DNA from 4 places in the Streptomyces sp. NPDC056480 genome. Region 1 is predicted to be linked to each of the others. Evidence: riboswitches for the same ligand, from Rfam matches in the RefSeq annotation. Region 1 holds a riboswitch; each other region holds the start of a gene.
The links. A riboswitch is a leader RNA that binds a small molecule or an ion and turns the genes downstream of it on or off. The one in region 1 is predicted to bind cyclic di-AMP.

Region 2: linked by a shared signal. The riboswitch ahead of ACFQ79_RS21225 (M23 family metallopeptidase) and the one ahead of ACFQ79_RS22945 (peptidoglycan DD-metalloendopeptidase family protein) in region 1 are both predicted to bind cyclic di-AMP.
Region 3: linked by a shared signal. The riboswitch ahead of ACFQ79_RS16360 (C40 family peptidase) and the one ahead of ACFQ79_RS22945 (peptidoglycan DD-metalloendopeptidase family protein) in region 1 are both predicted to bind cyclic di-AMP.
Region 4: linked by a shared signal. The riboswitch ahead of ACFQ79_RS10340 (M23 family metallopeptidase) and the one ahead of ACFQ79_RS22945 (peptidoglycan DD-metalloendopeptidase family protein) in region 1 are both predicted to bind cyclic di-AMP.

Annotation. Positions count from the first base shown of each region.
Region 1 covers NZ_JBHTSA010000053.1:29,457-34,795, reverse strand. The annotation lists gene ACFQ79_RS22960 (STM4012 family radical SAM protein) at 1-658, shown strand, start outside; gene ACFQ79_RS22955 (STM4011 family radical SAM protein) at 794-1,672, shown strand; gene ACFQ79_RS22950 (SGNH/GDSL hydrolase family protein) at 1,659-2,453, opposite strand; gene ACFQ79_RS22945 (peptidoglycan DD-metalloendopeptidase family protein) at 2,616-3,599, opposite strand; cyclic di-AMP (ydaO/yuaA leader) riboswitch at 3,604-3,791, opposite strand; gene ACFQ79_RS22940 (tyrosine-protein phosphatase) at 4,152-4,973, shown strand; gene ACFQ79_RS22935 (DUF6126 family protein) at 4,984-5,139, opposite strand; gene ACFQ79_RS22930 (helix-turn-helix domain-containing protein) at 5,174-5,339, opposite strand, start outside.
Region 2 covers NZ_JBHTSA010000046.1:35,908-41,246, reverse strand. The annotation lists gene ACFQ79_RS21225 (M23 family metallopeptidase) at 1-1,138, opposite strand, end outside; cyclic di-AMP (ydaO/yuaA leader) riboswitch at 1,150-1,296, opposite strand; gene ACFQ79_RS21220 (PP2C family protein-serine/threonine phosphatase) at 1,500-2,729, opposite strand; gene ACFQ79_RS21215 (MFS transporter) at 2,924-4,147, opposite strand; gene ACFQ79_RS21210 (PLP-dependent cysteine synthase family protein) at 4,144-5,184, opposite strand; gene ACFQ79_RS21205 (hypothetical protein) at 5,249-5,339, opposite strand, start outside.
Region 3 covers NZ_JBHTSA010000031.1:27,253-32,591, reverse strand. The annotation lists gene ACFQ79_RS16380 (adenosylmethionine--8-amino-7-oxononanoate transaminase) at 1-190, opposite strand, end outside; gene bioB (biotin synthase BioB) at 183-1,445, opposite strand; gene ACFQ79_RS16370 (8-amino-7-oxononanoate synthase) at 1,589-2,770, shown strand; gene ACFQ79_RS16365 (ATP-binding protein) at 2,929-3,366, shown strand; gene ACFQ79_RS16360 (C40 family peptidase) at 3,439-3,915, opposite strand; cyclic di-AMP (ydaO/yuaA leader) riboswitch at 3,919-4,125, opposite strand; gene ACFQ79_RS16355 (hypothetical protein) at 4,440-4,745, opposite strand; gene ACFQ79_RS16350 (ClpP family protease) at 4,753-5,339, opposite strand, start outside.
Region 4 covers NZ_JBHTSA010000016.1:65,151-70,489, reverse strand. The annotation lists gene ACFQ79_RS10355 (GNAT family N-acetyltransferase) at 1-657, opposite strand, end outside; gene ACFQ79_RS10350 (HPr family phosphocarrier protein) at 901-1,182, shown strand; gene ACFQ79_RS10345 (GntR family transcriptional regulator) at 1,326-2,009, opposite strand; gene ACFQ79_RS10340 (M23 family metallopeptidase) at 2,239-3,009, opposite strand; cyclic di-AMP (ydaO/yuaA leader) riboswitch at 3,022-3,187, opposite strand; gene ACFQ79_RS10335 (M16 family metallopeptidase) at 3,388-4,755, opposite strand; gene ACFQ79_RS10330 (M16 family metallopeptidase) at 4,782-5,339, opposite strand, start outside.

The sequences.
Region 1 (5,339 bases):
CTGGCGCCCGGAGGAGCTGTACCTCTATCCGCTGTACGTCCGGCCGCTCACCGGGCTCGGCCGGATCTCCCCCACCGCCGACCGGGAGTGGGACGAGCAGCGGCTTCGCCTCTACCGGCACGGCCGGGACCATCTCCTCGCGCACGGCTACGAGCAGGTGTCGATGCGGATGTTCCGCCGCACGGACGCGGCCCCGCTGGGCCCCGACGACTACGCCTGTCAGACCGACGGCATGATCGGCCTGGGCTGCGGGGCCCGCTCGTACACCTCGGCCCTCCACTACTCCTTCGACTACGCCGTCGACATGCGGGAGATCCGTTCGATCATCGACGCGTACACGGAGACCGCGGACTTCTCGCGGGCCGAGGTCGGCCGCTGGGTCGACGCCGGGGAGGCCAGGCGCCGCCATCTGCTGCAGTCGCTGCTCCAGGCCGAGGGCATGCCGGTCGCCGGGTACGAGGAGCGCTTCGGCGCCTCGCCGTTCGCGGACTTCCCGGCGGAGCTGGGCCGCTTCGAGGCCCTCGGCTGGCTGGACGAGACGGCTCCGGCCGGGCTGCTCCGGCTGTCCGCGGAGGGCCTGGCCCACTCGGACGGCCTCGGCCCGGAGCTCTTCTCCCCCTCGGTGCGGGCCGCGATGGCCGCGTACGAACCGAAGTAGGCGGCGACCGTGGACCTGACACCTCCGCCGATCCCGATCCCGATCCCGATCCCGGGCACGGTCACGGGCACGGTCACGAGCACGGGCACGGGCATGGGCACGGGCCTGACACCGTCGCCGATCCCGGGCACCGGCATGGACCTGACCTTGCTCTACCGCGGGCCGCTCTCCTCCTGCGACTTCGACTGTCCGTACTGCCCGTTCGCCAAGCGCCGGGACAGCCGGGAGCAGCTGCGCGCGGACCGGGCCGCGCTCGAACGGTTCACCGGGTGGGCCGCCGGGCAGACCGAGGACCGGCTGCGCGTCCTCTTCACCCCCTGGGGCGAGGGTCTGGTCCGCTCCTGGTACCGGCGGGCGCTGGTCGAGCTGTCCCGGCTCCCCCACGTGGAGCGGGTGGCGATCCAGACGAATCTGAGCTGCCGGACCGACTGGCTGGCGGAGGCTGACCCGGAGAGCGTGGCGCTCTGGTGCACGTACCACCCGGGGCAGACGCCGTACGAGCGCTTCCTCGCCAAGTGCGGGGAGCTGGCGGAGCGGGGCGTCCGCTTCAGCGTCGGCGTCGTCGGGCTTCCCGAGCACGCGGAGCACGCCCGGCGGCTGCGGGCCGCGCTGCCGGCGCACGTCTACCTCTGGGTGAACGCCGCGGAGGGGCACGCGTACACCGACGCGGAGGCCGCGGAGTGGACGCGGATCGACCCGCTCTTCCCGTACAGCCGTCATCCGCACCGCTCGGCGGGGCTGCCGTGCCGGACCGGGGAGTCGGTGATCTCGGTGGACGGCGAGGGGACGGTACGGCGCTGCCATTTCGTCAAGGCCGAGCTGGGGAACCTGTACGACGGCTCGTACCGCGCCGCCCTCCGCCCCCGGGCCTGTCCCCTCGCCGTCTGCGACTGCCACATCGGCTACGTCCATCTGGAGACGCTGCCCCTGTACGACGTGTTCGCCGGCGGGGTCCTGGAGCGGATCCCCGCCGGCGTGCACCCGCCGGCTGTCCCCGGAACTACAGGGGCATGAGGTCGGGGCGCTTCGCCTCGACGTGGTCGCCGGAGCTCTCGCCGCGCAGCCGACGGCCGATCCAGGGCACGAGGTACTCCCTGGCCCAGTGGATGTCGTCGCGGCGCACCTCGAGCGTGCCGCGCGGGGGTACCGGCGGCCACGCCTGGTCCGGGTCGGCCGGCACCGGCATGCCGAGGACCTGGGCGGCGCGCAGGGCGACCCGGGTGTGGCCGTCGGACGAGAGGTGCAGGCGGTCGTCGTCCCAGGCGCGCCGGTCCTGGACGGACTTCAGGGACCAGAGGTCGAGGACCGGGCAGCCGTAGCGGTCCGCGATGGCCCGGACGTGCCCGTTGTACGTGGCGATCTTGCCGCGCAGGTGCTTGAGGAGCGTGACGCCGCGGGTGTCGAAGCCGGTGGTCACCATGACGGTGCCGACGGCGGAGGTGAGTTCGGCGACGGCGCGCTCGAAGCGTTCGGCGACCTCGTCGGGGTCGGTGCCGGGGCGGATGATGTCGTTTCCGCCGGCGCAGAAGGTCACCAGGTCGGGGGCGAGTTCCTTCGCCCGGGGGACCTGTTCCGCCACGATCTGGTCGAGGAGGCGCCCGCGTACGGCCAGGTTGGCGTAGCGGAAGGCGTCGTGCTCCGGCAGCTGGTCGGCGAGCAGCACCGCGAAGCGGTCCGCCCAGCCGACGTAGGTCCCGTCGGGCCCGGGGTCTCCGACGCCCTCGGTGAAGCTGTCACCGATCGCCGCGTACGACCCGAATGCGTGCTTGTCTCTTGATCTCGAATCGTCTGCCACGGGAGCACATCCTTCCCCTTCGGATGTGACCTACGCGACCGTAAGGAGGGGTTGACGCCGGGTGACATATGCCACCGATAAAGAATTTGCCAAGCCGGAATAGAGCGGGAACACGCCGGAGGCCCGGCACGTGTGTGCCGGGCCTCGGGTGGCGACGGTGCGTCAGATGTTCACGCCGTGCTGGCGCAGCGCGGCGATCGGGTCGATGTCGGAGCCGTAGTCCGGCCCGGTGCGGATCTCGAAGTGCAGGTGGGGGCCGGTGACGTTGCCGGTCGCGCCGGAGAGGCCGATCTGCTCTCCGCCGCTCACGGTCTGGCCGGCGGAGACGGAGATCGAGGAGAGGTGGGCGTACTGCGAGAAGGTGCCGTCGGCGTGCTGGATGACGACCTGGTTGCCGTACGCGCCGCCGTCGCCGGCGGAGTAGACGGTGCCGGGGCCGACCGCGACGATCGTGGTGCCGGTGGAGGCCATGAAGTCGACACCGGTGTGGTAGCCGGAGGACCACATGGAGCCGGCGGCGCGGTACGGGGTGGACATGCCGCCGCTGACCGGGGCGAACCAGCCGGAGGCGGAGGTCGCGGCGCCGGAGGACTCCGAGGACTGCGCCGCCTTCGCGGCCGGGGCGCTCTTGGCCGGGGCGGCGGAGCGCTCGCTGCTCCGGGAGGCGCGCGAGGTGTCGCCGTTCTTCTCGGCGCTCTTCGGCGCGGCGGCCTTGGGCGCGGAGCTCTTCGGCGCGGCGGCCTTGGCGGTGCTCTTGGCGCCGAGGGTGAGCTTCATGCCGGGCAGGATGAGCGAGGGGTTCTCGCCGACGACCTGACGGTTGTCCGCGTACAGCTTCTGCCAGCCACCGGTGAGGTGGTGCTCGGCGGCGATCTTCGACAGGTAGTCGCCCCGCACGACGGAGTACGTCTTCGGCGCGGCCTTCGCGGCGGCGGGCGCGGCCTTGGCGGAGGCGGGGGCCTTCACCTGGGCGGCGGCGGTGACGGCCTGGCCGGGAGCGGCGGCCGGGGCGGCCTGCTCGGCGGCGTGGGCGCCGGTGGCACCGAGGAGCGGAAGGGCGACGACGGCACCTCCCGTACCGGCGGCGGCGATTCCGCGGGTGAGGCGGTTGGACTTGATGCGGCGGTGCTTACCCTTCGCGGGCATGGCGAATTCCTCTCCGGCGCCTACGAGGTGAGCTGTCGGGTTCGGACTGGAGATGTCCGGCCGCGCTCTCACGCGGCTTCACCCCGAGCCGTCCTGTGTCGCGGGACCGGCGTACTTCCTGGGTCCCCCGCTCCTGCCACGCATGGGATGAGTGGAATTCCGGACGGTGGCAGGATTCGGCGGTCCGACCGGATTGACGGTGACGCTAGACGAGCGGGGTCGACGCGAACAAGCCAGTGATTTCCACCGGCTTTCCGGGTACGTCCTTCCGCCCGGAATTCCGGTCACCCTCCGTGGATGACGGACCCTCGATTTCCTTTTTCCGTACGGCAATTGCTCCGGCCCGTCGGCCACGATCCGTCACTTCTATGACCCTGCTCACGCGCTGCGGCTCATCTCGCCTGCAAACAGGGCGCGTTATACGTAAGGCCCCAATTCGGACAGATCACCCATTCCCGTCCAGGGGGGTGCGCCGGCCCGGCCCCACCTGGATGATTGCCCCTGGAACCGATCTCGCGTCGGGCACCCGAACGTCGACCCTCAGGAGCATCCGTGACGCAGCAGCTGCCGCAGGTCCCGCCCATCGAAGCGAACGAGCCCGAGCTGGCCGAGGTCCGCAACTTCCGGGACGTGGGCGGCCTGCCGACGACGGACGGGCGCGCCGTGCACCCCGGCCGCCTCTACCGCAGCGGCCACCTCGCCCACGCCACCGAGGAGGACGTCGCCTTCCTCGACTCGCTCGGCCTGCACACCGTCTTCGACTTCCGGAACCTCGCCGACCGGAAGGTCGAGGGCCCGGACGTCGATCTGCCGGGTGTACGGAACGTGAACATACCCCTCAACGACCCGGCCGACGGAAAGGAGTTCTGGAAGCTGGTCCGCGACGGCGACATCGAGCAGCTGCGGGACATCCTGGGCGACGGCAAGGCCGCGACCCGAATGTCCGACTCGTACCGGAAGATGGTGGTCGAGCGGACCCCGGAGCACAGCCGGATCCTGCACGCGCTGGCCGAGGACAGCCTCCCCGCCCTGATGCACTGCGCGGCCGGCAAGGACCGCGCCGGGCTCTCCATCGCGATCACACTGCTGGCCGTCGGGGTCGAGCGGGAGGCGATCGAGGCCGACTACGTGAAGTCGAACGACCCGCACCGCCGCTACAAGGTGCGCCGCAGCTCCACCGCCCCGGACGCGATGTCGCCCGAGGTGATGGAGCTGCTGAGCCCGCTGTTCGACGCGCGGGTGGAGTATCTGCGGGGCGCCTTCGAGACGATCGAGGCGACCTGGGGCTCGGTGGACGCCTACCTCTCGGAGGGCCTGAAGCTGTCCCCGGAGACCCGCGAGCGGCTGCGCGAGCGCCTGCTCACGGAGGCGTGACCAGGACCCGCTACTGGTTCTGCCCGCCGAGCATGAAGAGCAGGTAGAGGAAGCCGGCGAAGAGGTGCCCGGCGATCAGATAGGCGAAGAGGCGCAGGACGAGACCCTTGGGGAACTTGCCCTCGCCTCGCTCTTCGCCGGTGACAGCTCGTGACTTCTCGGACATCTCGGTCCTTTTCTTTCGAAGGAAGTACGCGGGATCAGCGTCGGTGCGGAGTGCCGTCGCCGAGACACAGCTCGGCGACGGGGCTCTGCATCAGGGTGTGGACGAAGAGCAGCTCGGCCCCGCCGGGGGTCGCCGCCCCGATCCGGTGCGGGGTCAGCGAGTCGAAGTGCGCGCTGTCCCCGGGATCGAGGACGTGGACG
Region 2 (5,339 bases), on a different contig from region 1:
GCAGCCACTCCGCCGGGTCGAGGCCGGAGCCGCCGGGGGTGTGCACCTCCATGTGGAGGTGGGCGCCGGTGACGTTGCCGGTGGCGCCGACGCGGCCGATGGTCTCGCCGGTGCCCACGGTCTGGCCCGCGGAGACCGTCATGGAGGACATGTGGGCGTACCAGATCTCGGTGCCGTCCGAGAGTTCCAGGACGACGCGGTAGCCGTACGAGCCGGACCAGCCGGCCGACTTGATCGTGCCGCCGTGGACCGCCTTGAGCGGGGTGCCGGTGGGGGCGGCGAAGTCGAGGCCGGTGTGGTAGCCGGAGGACCACATCGAGCCGGACTGCATGTAGGTGGCGCTGAGGCTGTACGAGGAGAGGGGCAGCGTGTAGCTCGCGGCCAGCTTGGCGAGGCGCTCGGCCTCGGCCGCCGCCTCGGCCTTCGCCTTGGCCTCGGCTTCCGCCTTCGCCTTGGCCTCCGCCTCGGCCTTGGCCTTCGCCTCGGCGGCCGCCTTCTCCGCGGCGTCGGCCTTGGCCGCGGCCTCCGCGGCGGCCTTCTCGGCCGCCGCCTTCTCCGCCGCGGCCTTGTCGGCGGCGTCGGCGGAGGCCTGCTGCTGCTCGGCCTGCTGGAGGATGCGGGCGCGCAGGGCCTCGCCCGCGTCGCCGGCGCCGGGCGCGGCCTCGGCCGCCGGGCCGTCCTGGGTGACCAGGCCGGCCTGCTGCATCTGCGGGGCCTTGGTGCCCTGCGCGTCGTCGAGGGTGGCGTACGTGGCGACGGTGAGCGGGTTCGGGTTGGCGCGGGCCGCGCTGACCGTCTCCTGGGTCTCCTCGGGGAGGAGGTCGCCGACACCGGGGAGGTCGTGGGCGTCCGGCAGGTGGAGGTCGGGCAGGTCCGGGAGCGATATGGCCACCGGGGGCTTCTCCTGCGCGGTGGCGAGGCCACCCGCACCGACGGCCGCGATCACACCGACGCCGAGGACGGTGGAGGAGCGGGCGAAGTTGGAGCGCTGCTTGACGACACGGTGGCGGCCGCCGGAGCGGCTCTCGGCGCGGAGGGATCCCTCGGTGGGGTTCCACTCGGTGTCCGGGGCGGCAGGACCCGCACCACCACCGAAGGCATCGAAGGGGGCTTCGGGTGCGGGAGTGTTGGACGCCACGGAGGCGCGCTCCTTTCCTTCCTTCTCGCCTACCGGGTTAGCTGACGGGTTCGGAGCAGGAAGGTCTCCTACGGGCACGGTCGCACAAGTGCGAAGGGCCCGATTCACCCCAAGTAGTGGTTCCCCGGTTCCTTTTCAGGATTCGGCGCGTGCGCACGGTGCCGCCTCTTGCGACGGCTGGGACGACCGCGCTGCGTTATCGAACGTTAATAGACACGGGGTGCCGATTCCAAGCTGTTCCTCTTGATCATTCATTGAATTGGGAGGGAATGGTCCGAGTTGACCCCCCTTCAGTAAGGGAAGCCGAAACCCTCGCGATCTGACGTTATGTCAATTGTTATCGCAGTGAGACACCTTGCGACTACGGCCGGTGACCGGGCCCGCCTCGGGGGGATCCGGACCCGCCCGGCGGCACCACCGGCATCGTCCGGCGACGCTCCGGCTGCCCCGTCGCGGGACGGCTCACCGCGAGCAGCGCCATGTCGTCGGTCGACCCGCCGCCGGTGTGCAGCCGTACGTCGTCCACGAGCGCGTCGAGCAGTTCCTCGGGCCCGGGGAAGATCCGCCCGGCGAGCCGTTCCCCCGGGTCGTAGAAGACGCCCTCGGCGTTCCGCGCCTCCGAGAGGCCGTCGGTGTAGAGGAGCAGCGTGGCGCCCGGCGGGTACGGCCGCGCCTCGGCGCGGTCAGGCCACGACGCCAGCTCGCCCATGCCGAGCGGCAGCGCCGGCTCGCCCGGCTCCATCGTGTCCAGGCGCCCGTCCGCGTACAGCATCAGCGGAGGCGGGTGCCCGCGATTGACGACCCGTACGAAACCGTCGAAGGTGCCGCCCCCGTCACCGCGCGGGATCTCGGCGAGGACGGCCGTGGTGAACCCCTCGAAGGCGTCGAGCCCGTGCCGGCGGGTGCCCTCCCGGGCAAGGGCCCGTTCCAGCCGCTGCGCCACGCCCTCCAGGGTCCGCTCCTGTTCGGCCGCCTCCCGGAACGCCCCGATGACGACGGCGACGGCCTCGACCGCGTCCATGCCCTTGCCGCGGACGTCGCCGACCACGAGCCGTACCCCGTAGGGGGTGTCCTGGACGGCGAACAGGTCGCCGCCGATGAACGCGTCCGCCTGCGCCGCCTCGTACCGCGCCGCGCACTGCAGCCCGCCGATCCGCTCGGCGGGCGTCGGCAGCACCGCCTTCTGCGCGGTCTCCGCGATGACCCGCGCCGAGGCCAGCCGCTCGCCGCTGCGGAGGACGACCCGGTTGATGAGCATGGCGAGCGCGGAGACCGTGAGCACGGTCAGGAACTCGGTGAGCGAAGGGATCCGGGTCGCCGTGTCGTTGTAGACGTGCAGCCCGACGGAGGCGAGGACGGCCGCGATCCCGGTGAGCAGCGTCGTGAGGGTGGAGAAGAAGGGGGCCGCGATCAGCGGGGCGGCGGAGAACATCGGCGCCGCGCTGTACTGGGGCGGCGTCAGGACGTCGAAGAAGACACCGCCCACGATGATGAGCGGCGGGAGCGCCCGGATGAACCGCCGGGCACCCCCGTACGGGCGGCGGCCCTCGCCGCCCCGCCGCCCGCCGATCGCTCCTGGGGGGTGCCCCACCTGTGCTCTCCTGCCCGGTCCGTACCCGGCCGCGGCCCGTACCGCGCCCTCCCAGGGTGGCCGCCGCCGCCCGGGGCGGCGACTCCCGCGGGGCCGACTGGCGTACGGACCCGGGGGAAGGCCCGGCCACGCGCGCGGGGAGACGGACCGGGCCCGGCCGCGCGCGCGGGTACGCACCGTGGCCCCGCCCCGGCTCAGTCCGCCGGCGTCGCTCCCTCCGCCAGCCGCCCGCCCCTCGCCAGAAGGGCCATCGCCGCGGCGCACCCCAGCCCCACCGCGCACAGCGCAAGCCACGGCACCGCCGACCACCCCGTCACGTCGAGCAGCGCGCCCGTCCCCAGGTTCCCGAGGGTGATCCCGATCCCGCACACCGTGTTGTAGAGCCCGTAGTGGGTGGCCACCCAGCGCCCCCGCGACAGGGCGACGACGGTGTCCATCTCGTACGGGTAGAGCACCGCGTTCGCGACGGCCAGGACCGCCGCGCACCCCAGCAGCCCCACCAGGCCCCTGCCCAGGGCCGCCGGGAGCAGGAAGGCACCGCCCATCAGGGCGAGCCCGAGGACCAGACACTTCTCCCGGCTCAGCCGCCGCTTGCACCAGGCGGTGATCCGCAGCTGTCCGGCGAGCGCGACCAGCGCGGAGACGACGAAGAGCGCGGTCGTGGGCCCCGTGCCCCCGGCGGCGAGCGGCAGCGCCAGATAGACCTGGAACGACAGCACGTACGAGCCGGTCATCGCGAGCGAGAACAGCCAGAAGGTGCGGTGGGAGAGCACCGTGCGGAACTGCCCGCGCCCCTCCCCGTCCCGCTCCCGCCGCTCGCCCCGTGCGGGCATGTACCGCAGCTGTACGAGGGTCAGCCCGGCGAACAGCACCGCCGCCACCCCGCACGTCAGCCGGAACGACACCCCCGTCAGGGCCACCCCCACGAGCGGCCCGAGCAGGATGCCCGCCTGGTAGTGGACGTTGAACAGCGCGAAGGCCTCGACCCGGCGCTCCTCTCCCGCCTCGGCCGCGAGACAGGCCCGTACGGCGGGGTTGAACAGCGCCCCCGCGAGCCCGGTCGCGAGCGAGGCGGCGATCAGCATCGGCAGCGACTGCGCGAACGCGAGCGCTCCGAAGCCGACCGTCCGCAGGGCGCAGCCCGCCACGATGAGCGGCTTGAAGCCGAGCCGGTCGGCGAGTGCCCCGCCGACGAGGAACATGCCCTGCTGGGAGAGGTTCCGGGCGCCGAGCACGAGCCCGACCGACCAGGCCGCCATGCCGAGCCCGTCCGCGAGATGCGCGGCCAGGTAGGGCATGAGCATGTAGAAGCCGAGGTTGATGGTGAGCTGGTTGAGGAAGAGGAGCCGGACGGCCGGTTCGAAGCTACGGCTCTGCTTCCAGACCCCGCCCTTGGGCGGCGCTGTCGTCGTGCTCAACGTGCCGGCCCCGTCCGGTCCATGACCCTGCGGGTCCAGCCGCTGACCGTGTCGGCGGAGACGTACCCGGCGGGATCCTCCCGTACGGGCCCGTCGAGCAGACCGTGGGCGGCGCAGAACTCGTCGTTGAAGACGGTGTCGAAGTACCGCTGCGGCCCGTCGGGGAAGACGGCCGCGATCCTCGTCCCGCGCGGCCGGGTCCGGGCCAGCCAGCCGGCGACCAGCGCGACCGCGCCGACGCTCCAGCCGCCCGTGGCGAACTGACGCGAGGCCAGCCGGCGGGCCGCCCGTACCGCCTCGGCGGGGCCCACCCAGTGGATCTCGTCGAAGGCTCCGTGGTCCACGTTGCCCGGGTGGATGGAGGAGCCGAGGCCCCGCATCAGCCGCTCCCCGGCCGGCAGGCCGAACACGGTGGAGCCGACGGAGTCCACGCCGACGAGTTCGAGCGCGGGGCTGCTGGTGGCCCGCAGGGCCCGGGAGATCCCGGCCGAGTGGCCGCCGGTGCCGACCGCGCAGACGAGGACGTCGATCCGGTCGAGCTGTCCGGACAGCTCGGCGGCGAGCCCCCCGTACGCGTCGGGGTTGTCGGGGTTGCCGTACTGGTCGGGCCACCAGGCCCCGTCGAGGCTCACGAGCAGCTCGGCGACCCGGTCCATCCGGGCCTGCTGCCAGCCGCCCCGGGGGCTCGGCTCCCGTACGACGTGGACCCGGGCGCCGTGGGCGACGAGCATCCGCTCGACGATCGGTTCGAGGCCGGGGTCGGTGACGACGTGCACCGGATGGCCGTGGAGGACCCCGGCGAGGGCGAGGCCGAGGCCGAGGGTTCCGGAGGTCGACTCGACGATCGGGGCGCCGGGCCGCAGCTCACCGCGCCGGCGGGCCTGTTCGACCATGTAGAGGGCGGCGCGGTCCTTGATGCCGCCGAAGTTGAAGCCTTCGAGCTTGGCCCAGTAGCCGTCGTCCGTGCGGAGGACGGGGGTGTTGCCGACGGTCTGCTCGGCGACGGGCGGCAGGCTGCCGGACAGCAGGTTGTTCATGGGTGGGGCGTCCTTGGGGTGAGTACGCGGAAGGGGGCCTGGTCACGCGAGGGCGAGACCCGGCTCAGTTCCGGTCCACTCCGAGGGCGATCAGCAGCCGTCCCGGCTCGGGGCCGGGTCCCGCCCTGCCCCGGACACAGCGCGCGCGGGGGTCG
Region 3 (5,339 bases), on a different contig from region 1:
AGCCGTGCAGCGCCGACCACCACGAGGACATGCCGTCGATCAACTCGGCCTGGCCGTGCACCGGTTCGGCGAGCCGGAGCCGGACACCGGACGCGGACTCGACGACCAGCGGCTCCGTACGGCCCGGCATGGGCCCGTACGGATGCCAGACGTGCGCCCGGTCCAGGGCGAGCAGTTCGTCGTTACGCATTCGGGGCGAGCTCCGTCCCGGCACCGCGGCGGCGCACGGCCACGAGGTCGGGACGGGCGCCCGGCACCTCGCCGGCGGGCTCCGCGGCGGGCTCGGCCGAGGGCGCCGCCTGGGCGTGACCGCCGCACGGACCGCAGCCGCCACCGGCCTCGGCGTGCGAGCCGCAGCCCGCGCCCTCCGCCGCGTCGTGCGAGCCGCAGCCCGCCGGCGCCTGGGAACCACAGCCGCCGCCCGCCGCGGCGAGCGCGTCGGCGCGGTGCTTCGGGAGCGTCGTCGTGCCCGCGCCCTCCACCTCGAAGCCCGCGTCCGCGATCATGTCCAGGTCGGCCTGGCCGGCCTGGCCCTCGCTCGTCAGGTAGTCGCCGAGGAAGATCGAGTTCGCGATGTTCAGCGCGAGCGGCTGCATGGAGCGCAGGTGCACCTCACGGCCGCCGGCGATCCGCACCTCGACGTCGGGGCAGACGAACCGCACCATCGCCAGGATCCGCAGGCAGCGCTGCGGGGTGAGGTTCCACTCCTTGGCGAGCGGCGTCCCCTCGAAGGGGATCAGGAAGTTGACCGGCACGGAGTCCGAGTCGAGCTCGCGGAGCGCGTACACGACGTCGACGAGGTCCTCGTCGGTCTCGCCCATGCCCGCGATCAGACCCGAGCAGGCCGACAGACCGGCGGCGTGCGCCTTCTGCACGGTGTCCACCCGGTCCGCGTACGTGTGGGTCTTGGTGATCCCGGCGTACGTCGCCTCGGACGTGTTCAGGTTGTGGTTGTAGGCGTCGGCGCCGGCGTCCTTCAGCCGCTCCGCCTGGCCGTCCGAGAGCAGACCCAGACAGGCGCACACCTCGACGCCCTCGTTCTGCTCCTTGATGGCCTCGATGGTCCTGCCGACCCGCTCGACGTCCCGGTCGGTCGGACCGCGGCCGCTCGCGACCAGACAGACCCGCTTGGCCCCGCCCGCGACACCCGCGGCGGCGGCCTGGGAGGCCTCGTCCGGCTTCAGCCAGGTGTACTTGAGGATCTCGGCCTTGGAGCCGAGCCGCTGCGAGCAGTACGAGCAGTCCTCGGGGCACAGGCCCGACTTCAGGTTCACCAGGTAGTTGAGCTTCACCCGCCGCCCGAACCACTGACGGCGCACCTTGCCGGCCGCCGCCACCACATCGAGCAGTTCGTCGTCGGAGGTCGCCAGGACGGCGAGCGCTTCTTCACGGGTCGGCAGCTCGCGCCGCAGCCCCTTCTCCACCAGCGTGTTCAGCAGGTCCATAAGCGCTGATCCTTGCCTACCGCCCACCCCCGGGCCAAGGAGGATCTGAACAAACGCCCCCGATAGAGGTGTGTGGATGACCACATCCCGACCTCGGCATCATCCGGTTAGGGTCTGTGCGCTGCCTACAAAAGGATCGCCGAATGCCACAGGCCGACGACGCACGGGCCGCGGGCCCCCGCCGTACCGCGTTCGACTGGACCGACGCCGAGGCACGCCGCCGGGCGGACGCCGGTCTGGTCCGTACGCTGCGGCCACGGGCCGCCGAGTCGGACCTGCTCGACCTGGCGGGCAACGACTACCTGGGCCTCACCCGCCGCTCCGAGGTCACCGAGGCGGCGGCCGACGCGGCGAGGCGCTGGGGCGCCGGCTCCACCGGCTCGCGGCTCGTCACCGGCACGACCCGGCTGCACACCCGGCTCGAGCGCGAGCTCGCCGAGTTCTGCGGGTTCGAGGCGGCCCTCGTCTTCTCCTCCGGCTACACGGCCAACCTGGCCGCGCTCACCGCGCTCGGCGGCCGGGACTCCCTGATCGTCTCCGACGCCTCCAACCACGCCTCGATCGTGGACGGCTGCCGTCTGGCCCGCGCCGAGACGGCCGTCGTGCCGCACACCGAACCCGAGGCCGTACGCAAGACCCTCGGCGCGCACCCCGGGCGGCGGGCCCTGGTCGTCAGCGACTCCGTCTTCTCCGTCGACGGCGACAAGGCCCCGCTGACGGAGCTCGCGGAAGCCTGCCGCGCTCACGGCGCCGGACTCGTGGTGGACGACGCCCATGGCTTCGGCGTCCTCGGCGAAGGCGGCCGGGGCGCCCTCCACGAGGCCGGGCTCGCGGGCGACGAGGACGTCGTCGCCACCCTGACCCTCTCCAAGTCCCTCGGCAGCCAGGGTGGTGCAGTCCTCGGCCCGGCCCGGGTGATCGAGCACCTGGTGAACGCGGCCCGCACCTTCATCTTCGACACCGGTCTCGCCCCGGCCGCCGCGGGCGGCGCCCTCGCGAGCCTGCGCCTGATCAGGGCCGAACCGGGCCTCGCCGAGCGGGCCCGTACCGTCGCGACCACCCTGTACCGGCTGCTCACCGAGGCCGGTCTCACGGCGGCCCGGCCCGACGCGGCCGTCGTCTCGGTGCGCGCGCCCTCGCCGGAGGCGGCCCTGCGCTGGGCGGCGGACTGCCGCGAACAGGGTCTGGCGGTCGGCTGCTTCCGGCCCCCGTCCGTTCCCGACGGCATCTCGCGGCTGCGGCTCACGGCCCGCGCCGATCTGACCGACGCACAGATCGAGCACGCGGTACGGACCATCCTGCGCACCGCGCCCGACGCCGGGTAGCGCGCCAAGGGCGTTCCCAAGCAGCAGAGTTCACCGCTTCGGGCGACAGATGGGGACATATCTTGGTGGAACGCCGCACGGCGCGGCACGATCGGTGGCACTCTGACGCGAAGCGCAATCCGGGGCGGTGGCCCCGGTGGGAAAGGGACAGCGTCGCCATGGCAGATCACCAGGAAGCATCCGTCACGCTGCCGAGCGAACCCGCCTCGGTCCCCACGGCCCGGCGTTACGTCGCGGACGTCCTCATGAGCTGGGGTCTGGACGACGCCGCGGAGATCGCGGACTCGATCCGGCTGATCGTCTCCGAACTTGCCACCAACGCCGTCCTGCACACCCTCGGACAGTCGCCCACCTTCACGGTCGACGTCCGCCTGGAGCGGGAGGAGCGGCTCCACGTCGGCGTCACCGACAGCCATCCGCGCCGGCCCCGTCGCCTCCCGGCGGCGGTCCAGCAGGACAACGGACGCGGGATGGTCATCATCCGCGTCCTCGCCGCCGAAGCCGGCGGCCGTCTGTCGGTCACGCCGACCGAGGACGGCGGCAAGACGGTCTGGATCACTCTTCCGTGGACCGTGGCCCCCGTGGCCAGCTGTTAGGTCCCGTGCTGTCGGTCAGGGGTACGGCGGCGCCACCGCACCCCTCACGGACGAACCGCTACCGCCGCCTGATCAGCGGACGCGGCCGTAGTAGACCTTCGACGACCAGATCTTGTCGAGCTTCACCCAGGAACCCGTCTTGGGCGAGTGCCAGATCTTGCCGCTGCCGGCGTAGATGCCCACGTGGTAGACCCTCCCGCCGGAGTGGAAGAAGACCAGGTCCCCCTTCTGCCTGGTGGAGGCGGAGATGTGCCGGGTCTTGTTGTACTGCTGCTGCGCGGTGCGGGGCAGCGACTTGCCCGCCTTCTTGTACGCGTAGAGCGTCAGACCGGAGCAGTCGAACCTGGAGGGTCCGGTGCTCCCGTACCGGTACGGAGCTCCCTTCTTGGACGCGGCGACGCTCAGTGCCTTGTTCGCGTGCGTGGTGGCTGCCTGGGCCTCCGTTGCCGCACCGGGTGCGAACAGCGTGCCGCCGACGGCGGCGAGGGTGAGAGCCGAGACGGCTCCGGCCCGGGACAGCAGGGACGGGACGTGCATCTGCGCAGTCATGCGCAACCCTTCGTCAGCCGCCTGCGAAGGATGACCTGTCGGGTTCGGGCTGGCGAAGATGCCCGGCCGCTGACGCGGCTTCACCCCGAGGGACGGCCTCGCTGCCGGAACAGCGCGTACGCCCCGTAAAAATCGGGTCCTCCACTCCTGCCGATCCAATCCTGTCGACCAGACGTCCGGGACAGCGGCAGGACTCGGCGTCCGCCCGGACCGCCCCGCCGCGGTGGCGGGGGCTTGTCGTCGACAGGGATCTTGACCCACACCCAGGTCGAAATCCGAGCTGAAACGGCGATATGTGAGGCTCCTCACGACTGATCCATACGGGTGGACAGGGAGCCTTTGTGATCTTCGGAGGTTTGGCCTACGAGCCCCGCACCAGGGGTGGAACGCCCCATTCCGCCAGATGCGTACACCTGTTGCGCAACTCACCCGGCATATATGTCGACTCGTCGACTACGCCGAACGGGGGAGCGATTCTGCGGTCCGCGTCGGCCGTCCGGACCTCGACACGACACGCGGATATGTCAACTCGCGCGGGTGCGCGGGACGGTGACGCGGTCCGCCCGGCGCTCACCGTCCAACACCCTGAGCGCACGCGCCAAAGTGTCCGCGTGCACCTCGTTCTCGCCCCGCATATGCATGAGCGTCAGGGCCTGGAGGAGTGCTTCCGTCCGTCCCACCAGGGCTTGTGCCGCGCGCAGTGCGCCATAGGTATGCGTTCCCCTGGATGGATTGATCTTGCCCAGCAGGTCGACCACTTCGAGGTAGGCGTCGACGAGTTCGCTCTCGGCGCGGGTCAGGGCGGGCAGCGGCGGCAGCTCGGGAACCACGGCCGGCTCACCCCGCCGTGCCGCCGGCGCCCGCGCGCCGGCTCGTGATCACGTGGTCCACCAGGCCGTACGCGATCGCGGCCGGCGCGTCCAGGACCGTGAGGCGGTCGAGGTCGGCCTCGACGCGCTCCCGGTCCCGCCCCGTGTGCTCGCTGAGCATCCCCGTCATCAGCGCGCGGAGACGGAGCAGTTCGCGGGCGTGGATGTCGAGATCGCTCGGCTGTCCCTGGAGCGGTTCGTCCATGGCGGGCTGACGCAGTGTGATCCGGGCGCCCGGGAGCATCATGCGCTTGCCCGGGGTGCCGGCGGCGAGCAGCACGGCGGCGGTGGAGACGGCCTGGCCCAGACAGGTGGTCTCCACGTCGCAGTGGAGCGAGCGCATCGTGTCGTAGATCGCGGTCATGGCGCTGATCGAGCCGCCGGGGGAGTTGATGTAGAGCGAGATGTCCTGTTCGGGGCCCGCGTGGTCCAGATACAGGAACTGGGCGATGACGTCGTTGGCCGAGGTCTCGTCGACCGGCGTCCCGAGGAAGACGATCCGGTTCGAGAGGAGCTTCGAGTAGGGGTCGAGGGTCCGGGTTCCGTAGCTGGTGC
Region 4 (5,339 bases), on a different contig from region 1:
GGCCACGGACCGGGGGGTGAGGAGGCGCTGCACGGAGCGGGCCTCGGCCCGCTGCTCCCGCGCGCGCTGCACGGCGAGGGAGCGGTCGGTGGGTTCGAGGTCGAGGTGGAGCCGTACGGACCCGTCCTCGAAGCTGCGCTTCTGGGTGTAGCCCGCATCCGTGAACACCTTGATCATCTTGGTGTTGGCGGGGAGCACCTCGGCGGCGAAACGCCGGATGTCCCGCTCGCGCGCGACGGCCGCGATGTGTTCGAGCAGGGCGGAGGCGACGCCGCGTCCCTGGTGGGCGTCCTGGACGAGGAAGGCGACCTCGGCCTCGTCGGCCGGGGCGGAGGCGGGCAGGCCACGGTCGTTGATGCGGTCGTAGCGCACGGTGGCGATGAACTCGCCGCCCACCGTCGCCGCGAGGCCGACCCGGTCCACGAAGTCGTGGTGGGTGAAGCGGTGCACGTCCTTGGCGGACAGCCGCGGGTAGGGGGCGAAGAAGCGGTAGTACTTCGACTCGTCCGAGACCTGTTCGTAGAAGCTGACGAGGCGGTCCGCGTCGTCGGCCGTGATGGGCCGGATGCGCGCGGTGCCGCCGTCGCGGAGCACCACGTCCGCTTCCCAGTGGTCGGGGTAGTCGTGCTCCGGCAGCTGGTCCGACGCGCTCTGCATGGGGTCAGCCTACGGCCGCGGCACGGTGGTGGCACGGGTCGCGACACGGTGATGACACCGGCCGCGACACGGCCGCGACACCGCTCGCGCGGCGGGGGTCCGCCGTGCAAGGTAGGGAGCGCACCGCGCACGGTGAGGGAGGGCCGAACGGCGGTCCGATCCGGGCCGAAGGTCGGCGCGAGCACGCAGCATCCCGTGAGAGACTGGTCTAGACAACCCGCTTGAGACTTGAAGGGCAACACCATGGCTGAGCGCCGCGTCAACGTCGGCTGGGCCGAGGGCCTCCACGCCCGCCCCGCGTCCATCTTCGTCCGTGCCGCCACGGCTTCCGGCGTTCCGGTGACGATCGCCAAGTCCGACGGCACCCCGGTGAACGCCGCCTCCATGCTCGCGGTGCTCGGCCTGGGCGCGCAGGGCGGCGAGGAGATCGTGCTCGCTTCGGAGGCCGACGGCGCCGAGGCCGCTCTGGACCGTCTGGCGAAGCTGGTCGCCGAGGGTCTGGACGAGCTTCCCGAGACCGTCTGATCCGGGTCGCCCCCTCTGTACGACGAAAGGCCGCCATCGCCGGAATTCCGGCGGTGGCGGCCTTTCGCTTTTACACTGCCCCTCTTTTCGGGCAGCACGAAGCAGCGGCGCCGAATTGCTATTCCATGTATACGATGCGCGCGTTAATTCCGGGAACTCGCCGTGTTGACTGCATGTTGCGAAACCCTCACACGGCCGCGGTCCGGCCTCTTGAGACGGTGCAACGACTGCGAGCGCTCCGCGTGCAGCGCGGTCAGCGTCCGCGCCCGCTCGGCGTCGCCGCGCGCCACCGCGTCCACGATCGCACCGTGCTCGGCCCAGGCGTCCACCGGCCGCTCGGGCTGCTCGACCGCGTACATCCAGGCGATCTTGTGCCGCAGCTGGGTCAACAGCGCCGTCAGGGCCGGGCTGCCGGAGGCCTGCGCGAGGGTCTCGTGGAACCAGCCGCCGAGTGAGCGCAGATCCTCGCCCTGCCCGCGCCTGGCCCGCTCCTGCCCCAGCCTGACCAGGCCGCGCAGCACCTTGAGATGGGCCTCCGTGCGCCGCTGGGCGGCGCGGGCCGCCCCCAGCGGTTCGAGCAGCGCCCGCATGTCGAGCAGATCGGCGGCCTCCTGGTCGGTGGGCTCGGCGACATGCGCCCCGGCGTGGCGGCGGGAGACGACGAAGCCCTCGGACTCCAGGGTGCGCAGGGCCTCGCGGACCGGGACGCGGGACACCCCGTACCGGCGGGCCAGCTGGTCCTCGGTCAGCCGGCTGCCCCGCTCGAAGACGCCGGAGACGATGTCGTCCCGGATCGCCGTGCATACCGAGTGCGCGGGAATGCGCATGTCCGACCTCCGCCTTTGGTCTGCGCGAGTCAATTCCGACGGCGCCTGTTCTGCGCCCGATCTGCGACTCTATTGCAGCACGCCGGAATTTCCGATGCCCCGGCGGAATATCGATGTCCCGCGGCCGACGAAAAGCCCCGGCTCTGTACGAGCCGGGGCTTTTGCGATGCGGGGGGGGGCGGCGGCGGAACCGCCGGCCCCGCGCGAGGGCGTCCTGGACCGTCCTGGATCAGACGTTGACGCCGCGGGCGCGCAGGTACGAGACCGGGTTGATGTCGGAGCCGTACTCGGACGTCGTCCGCGCCTCGAAGTGGAGGTGCGGGCCGGTCGAGTTCCCGGTCGAGCCCGAGATGCCTATCCGCTCACCCGGCTCGACGGTCTGGCCGACGGAGACCCCGATGGAGGAGAGGTGCCCGTACTGGGTGTACGTGCCGTCGTTCATCCGGATGACGATGTTGTTGCCGTACGCGCCGCCCCAGCCGGCCTCGACGACGGTGCCCGAGCCGACGGAGACGACGCTGCTGCCGTAGGAGGCGTGGAAGTCGATGCCGGAGTGGCTGCCGGAGGACCACAGCGAGCCGCCGGTCTGGTAGCCGGTGGACACGTACGTGCCCTCGACGGGCAGCTGGAAGGAGGCCAGACGACGACGCTCGGCCTCACGGGCCGCACGCTGCTCGGCCTCGCGGATCTCCTTGGCGCGGGCCTCGGCCTTGCGCTTCGCCTCGGCCTTGGCCTTCGCCTTGGCGGCGACCTCGAAGGCCTCCTGCTCCTGGGCGGCGGCCTGGGCGTCGATCCGCTCGGCGAGGGAGTCCTCGGTGATCACCTTGATGAGACCGGTGTCCTCGAGCGAGCGGTTGTCCGTGTCGGCGGCGAGCGCCGGGGAAGCGAGGGTTCCGATGACGCCGGTGGTGGCGAGCGTCGCCGCGCCGGCGATGCCCACGCCGCGGCGCGCCATCCGGCTCGGAGCACGATGCTTCCCGGTGGCACGGGTGAACGCCATGTAGGGGCTGATCCTTTCCTTCCCTCTCGCCTACCGGGTTAGCTGACGGGTTCGGAGCAGGAAGGTCTCCTACGAGCCCCTCCGTACGAGACGAAGGCGCCCGATTCACCCCAGGGACTACGCGTGGGTCCCCGGCTCCCCAGGCTCGCGCCTGACGGGGACTCGGCGATGTCTGTCCGATGCCGCGGGTGCGGCACGTGCAACTGACGAACAGACGCACCGACGCTATGCGGATCGTCTTTCAATCACCAACCGGACACGCATTTTGTAAGACATGCCACAGGGCATACAGCCACCCTTAACCTCAATACGGACAAAGGGGAGGACCCCGACGAACTGCGCCGTCGGGGCCCTCTCTTGCCGTGTCCGCGGTGTGAATCAGCCGGTCACGACGGTCACTTCGCCGATCCCGAGCGCGCGCACCGGCTCCGCGATCTGCGCCGCGTCGCCGACGAGCACGGTGACGAGCCGGTCCACGGGGAAGGCGCTGACCACGGCCGCGGTCGCCTCGACCGTGCCGGTCTCGGCCAGCCGGGCGTACAACTGGGCCTGGTAGTCGTCCGGGAGGTGCTGCTCGACCTGGTCGGAGAGCGTCCCGGCGACGGAGGCGGCGGTCTCGTACTTGAGCGGCGCGACCCCCACCAGGTTCTGCACGGCCGTCTCCCGCTCGGCGTCGGTGAGCCCCTCCGCGGCCAGCTTCCGCAGCACCTTCCACAGGTCGTCAAGAGCGGGACCGGTGTTGGGCGTGTCGACGGAACCGCTGATGGCGAGCATCGAGGCGCCGTTCCCCCGGCCGTCCGAGCGGAGCACCTGCCCGAAGGCGCGCACGCCGTACGTGTAGCCCTTCTCCTCCCGCAGGACCCGGTCGAGCCGCGAGGTGAGCGTGCCGCCGAGGCAGTACGTGCCCAGGACCTGGGCCGGCCAGACGCTGTCGTGGCGGTCGGGTCCGACCCGGCCGATCAGCAACTGGGTCTGGACGGCGCCGGGACGGTCCACGATGACGACCCGTCCGGTGTCGTCGGCGGTGATCGGCGGCATCGGGAGCGGCTCGGCCGGCTCGCCGGTCCAGGCGCCCAGGGTCTCGGCGAGGACCTTGTCCAGGTCGACACCAATGAGGTCGCCGACGACCACGGCGGTGGCCGTGGCCGGCCGGACGTACGCCTCGTAGAAGGCGCGGACCGCGGCGGCGTCGATCGCCTCGACGGTCTCCTCGGTGCCCTGGCGCGGCCGGGACATCCGGGCCTCGGCCGGGAAGAGCTCCTTGGAGAGCTGCTTGGCGGCGCGGCGGGCCGGGTTGGCCGTCTCGTGCGGGATCTCGTCGAGGCGGTTGCGCACCAGGCGCTCGACCTCGGTCTCGAGGAACGCCGGCGCGATCAGGGCCTCGGAGACGAGACCGAGCGCCTTGGGCAGCCGGGAGACGGGAACCTCCAGGGAGACCCGTACGCCCGGGTGGTCGGCGTGCGCGTCGAGCGTGGCGCCGCAGCGCTCCAGCTCGGCCGCGAACTCCTCGGCGCTCTGCTGGTCCGTGCCCTCGAAGAGCGCGCGGGCCATGATGGTGGCGACACCGTCGAGACCGGCGGGCTCGGCGTCCAGCGGGGCCGGCAGGAAGATCTCCACGGCCACGACCTGCTGGCCGGGGCGGTGACTGGTGAGCACCGTCAGGCCGTTGTCCAGGGCGCCGCGGTCCGGGGCCGGGAAGGCCCAGGGCCGGGCGGTGCCGGGCCTCGGCTGCGGGTGGAAGTCCATGCTCGTCAAAGACGCGGCGGCGTCGCTCACTGGTCCGCTCCCTCTTCCTCGTCGTCGCCGTCGGCGTTCTCGCTCTGCTCGGTCGCCAGCGGCTCGTAGACCAGCACCGCGCGGTTGTCGGGGCGCAGCGTGGCCGCGGCGACGTCCCGCACCTCGTCGGCGGTGATCGCCAGGACGCGGTCGACGGCGGTCAGCGCGAGCTGCGGGTCGCCGAACAGCACGGCGAACCGGCACAGTTCGTCGGCGCGGCCCGCGACGGTGCCGAGCCGGTCGAGCCACTCGCGCTCCAACTGGGCCTGCGCGCGCTCCATCTCCTCGGGCGTGGGGCCCTCGGCGGCGAACCGGGCGAGTTCCTCGTCGACGGCCGCCTCGATCTGCGGGACCTCGACCCCGCCGGAGGTCTTGACGTCCAGCCAGCCGAGCGAGGGCGCGCCCGCGAGCCGCAGCATGCCGAAGCCGGCGGCGACGGCCGTGCGGTCGCGGCGGACCAGGCGGTTGTGCAGCCGGGAGGACTCGCCGCCGCCGAGGACCGTCAGGGCCAGGTCGGCGGCGTCGCACGCGCGCGTGCCGTCGTGCGGCAGCCG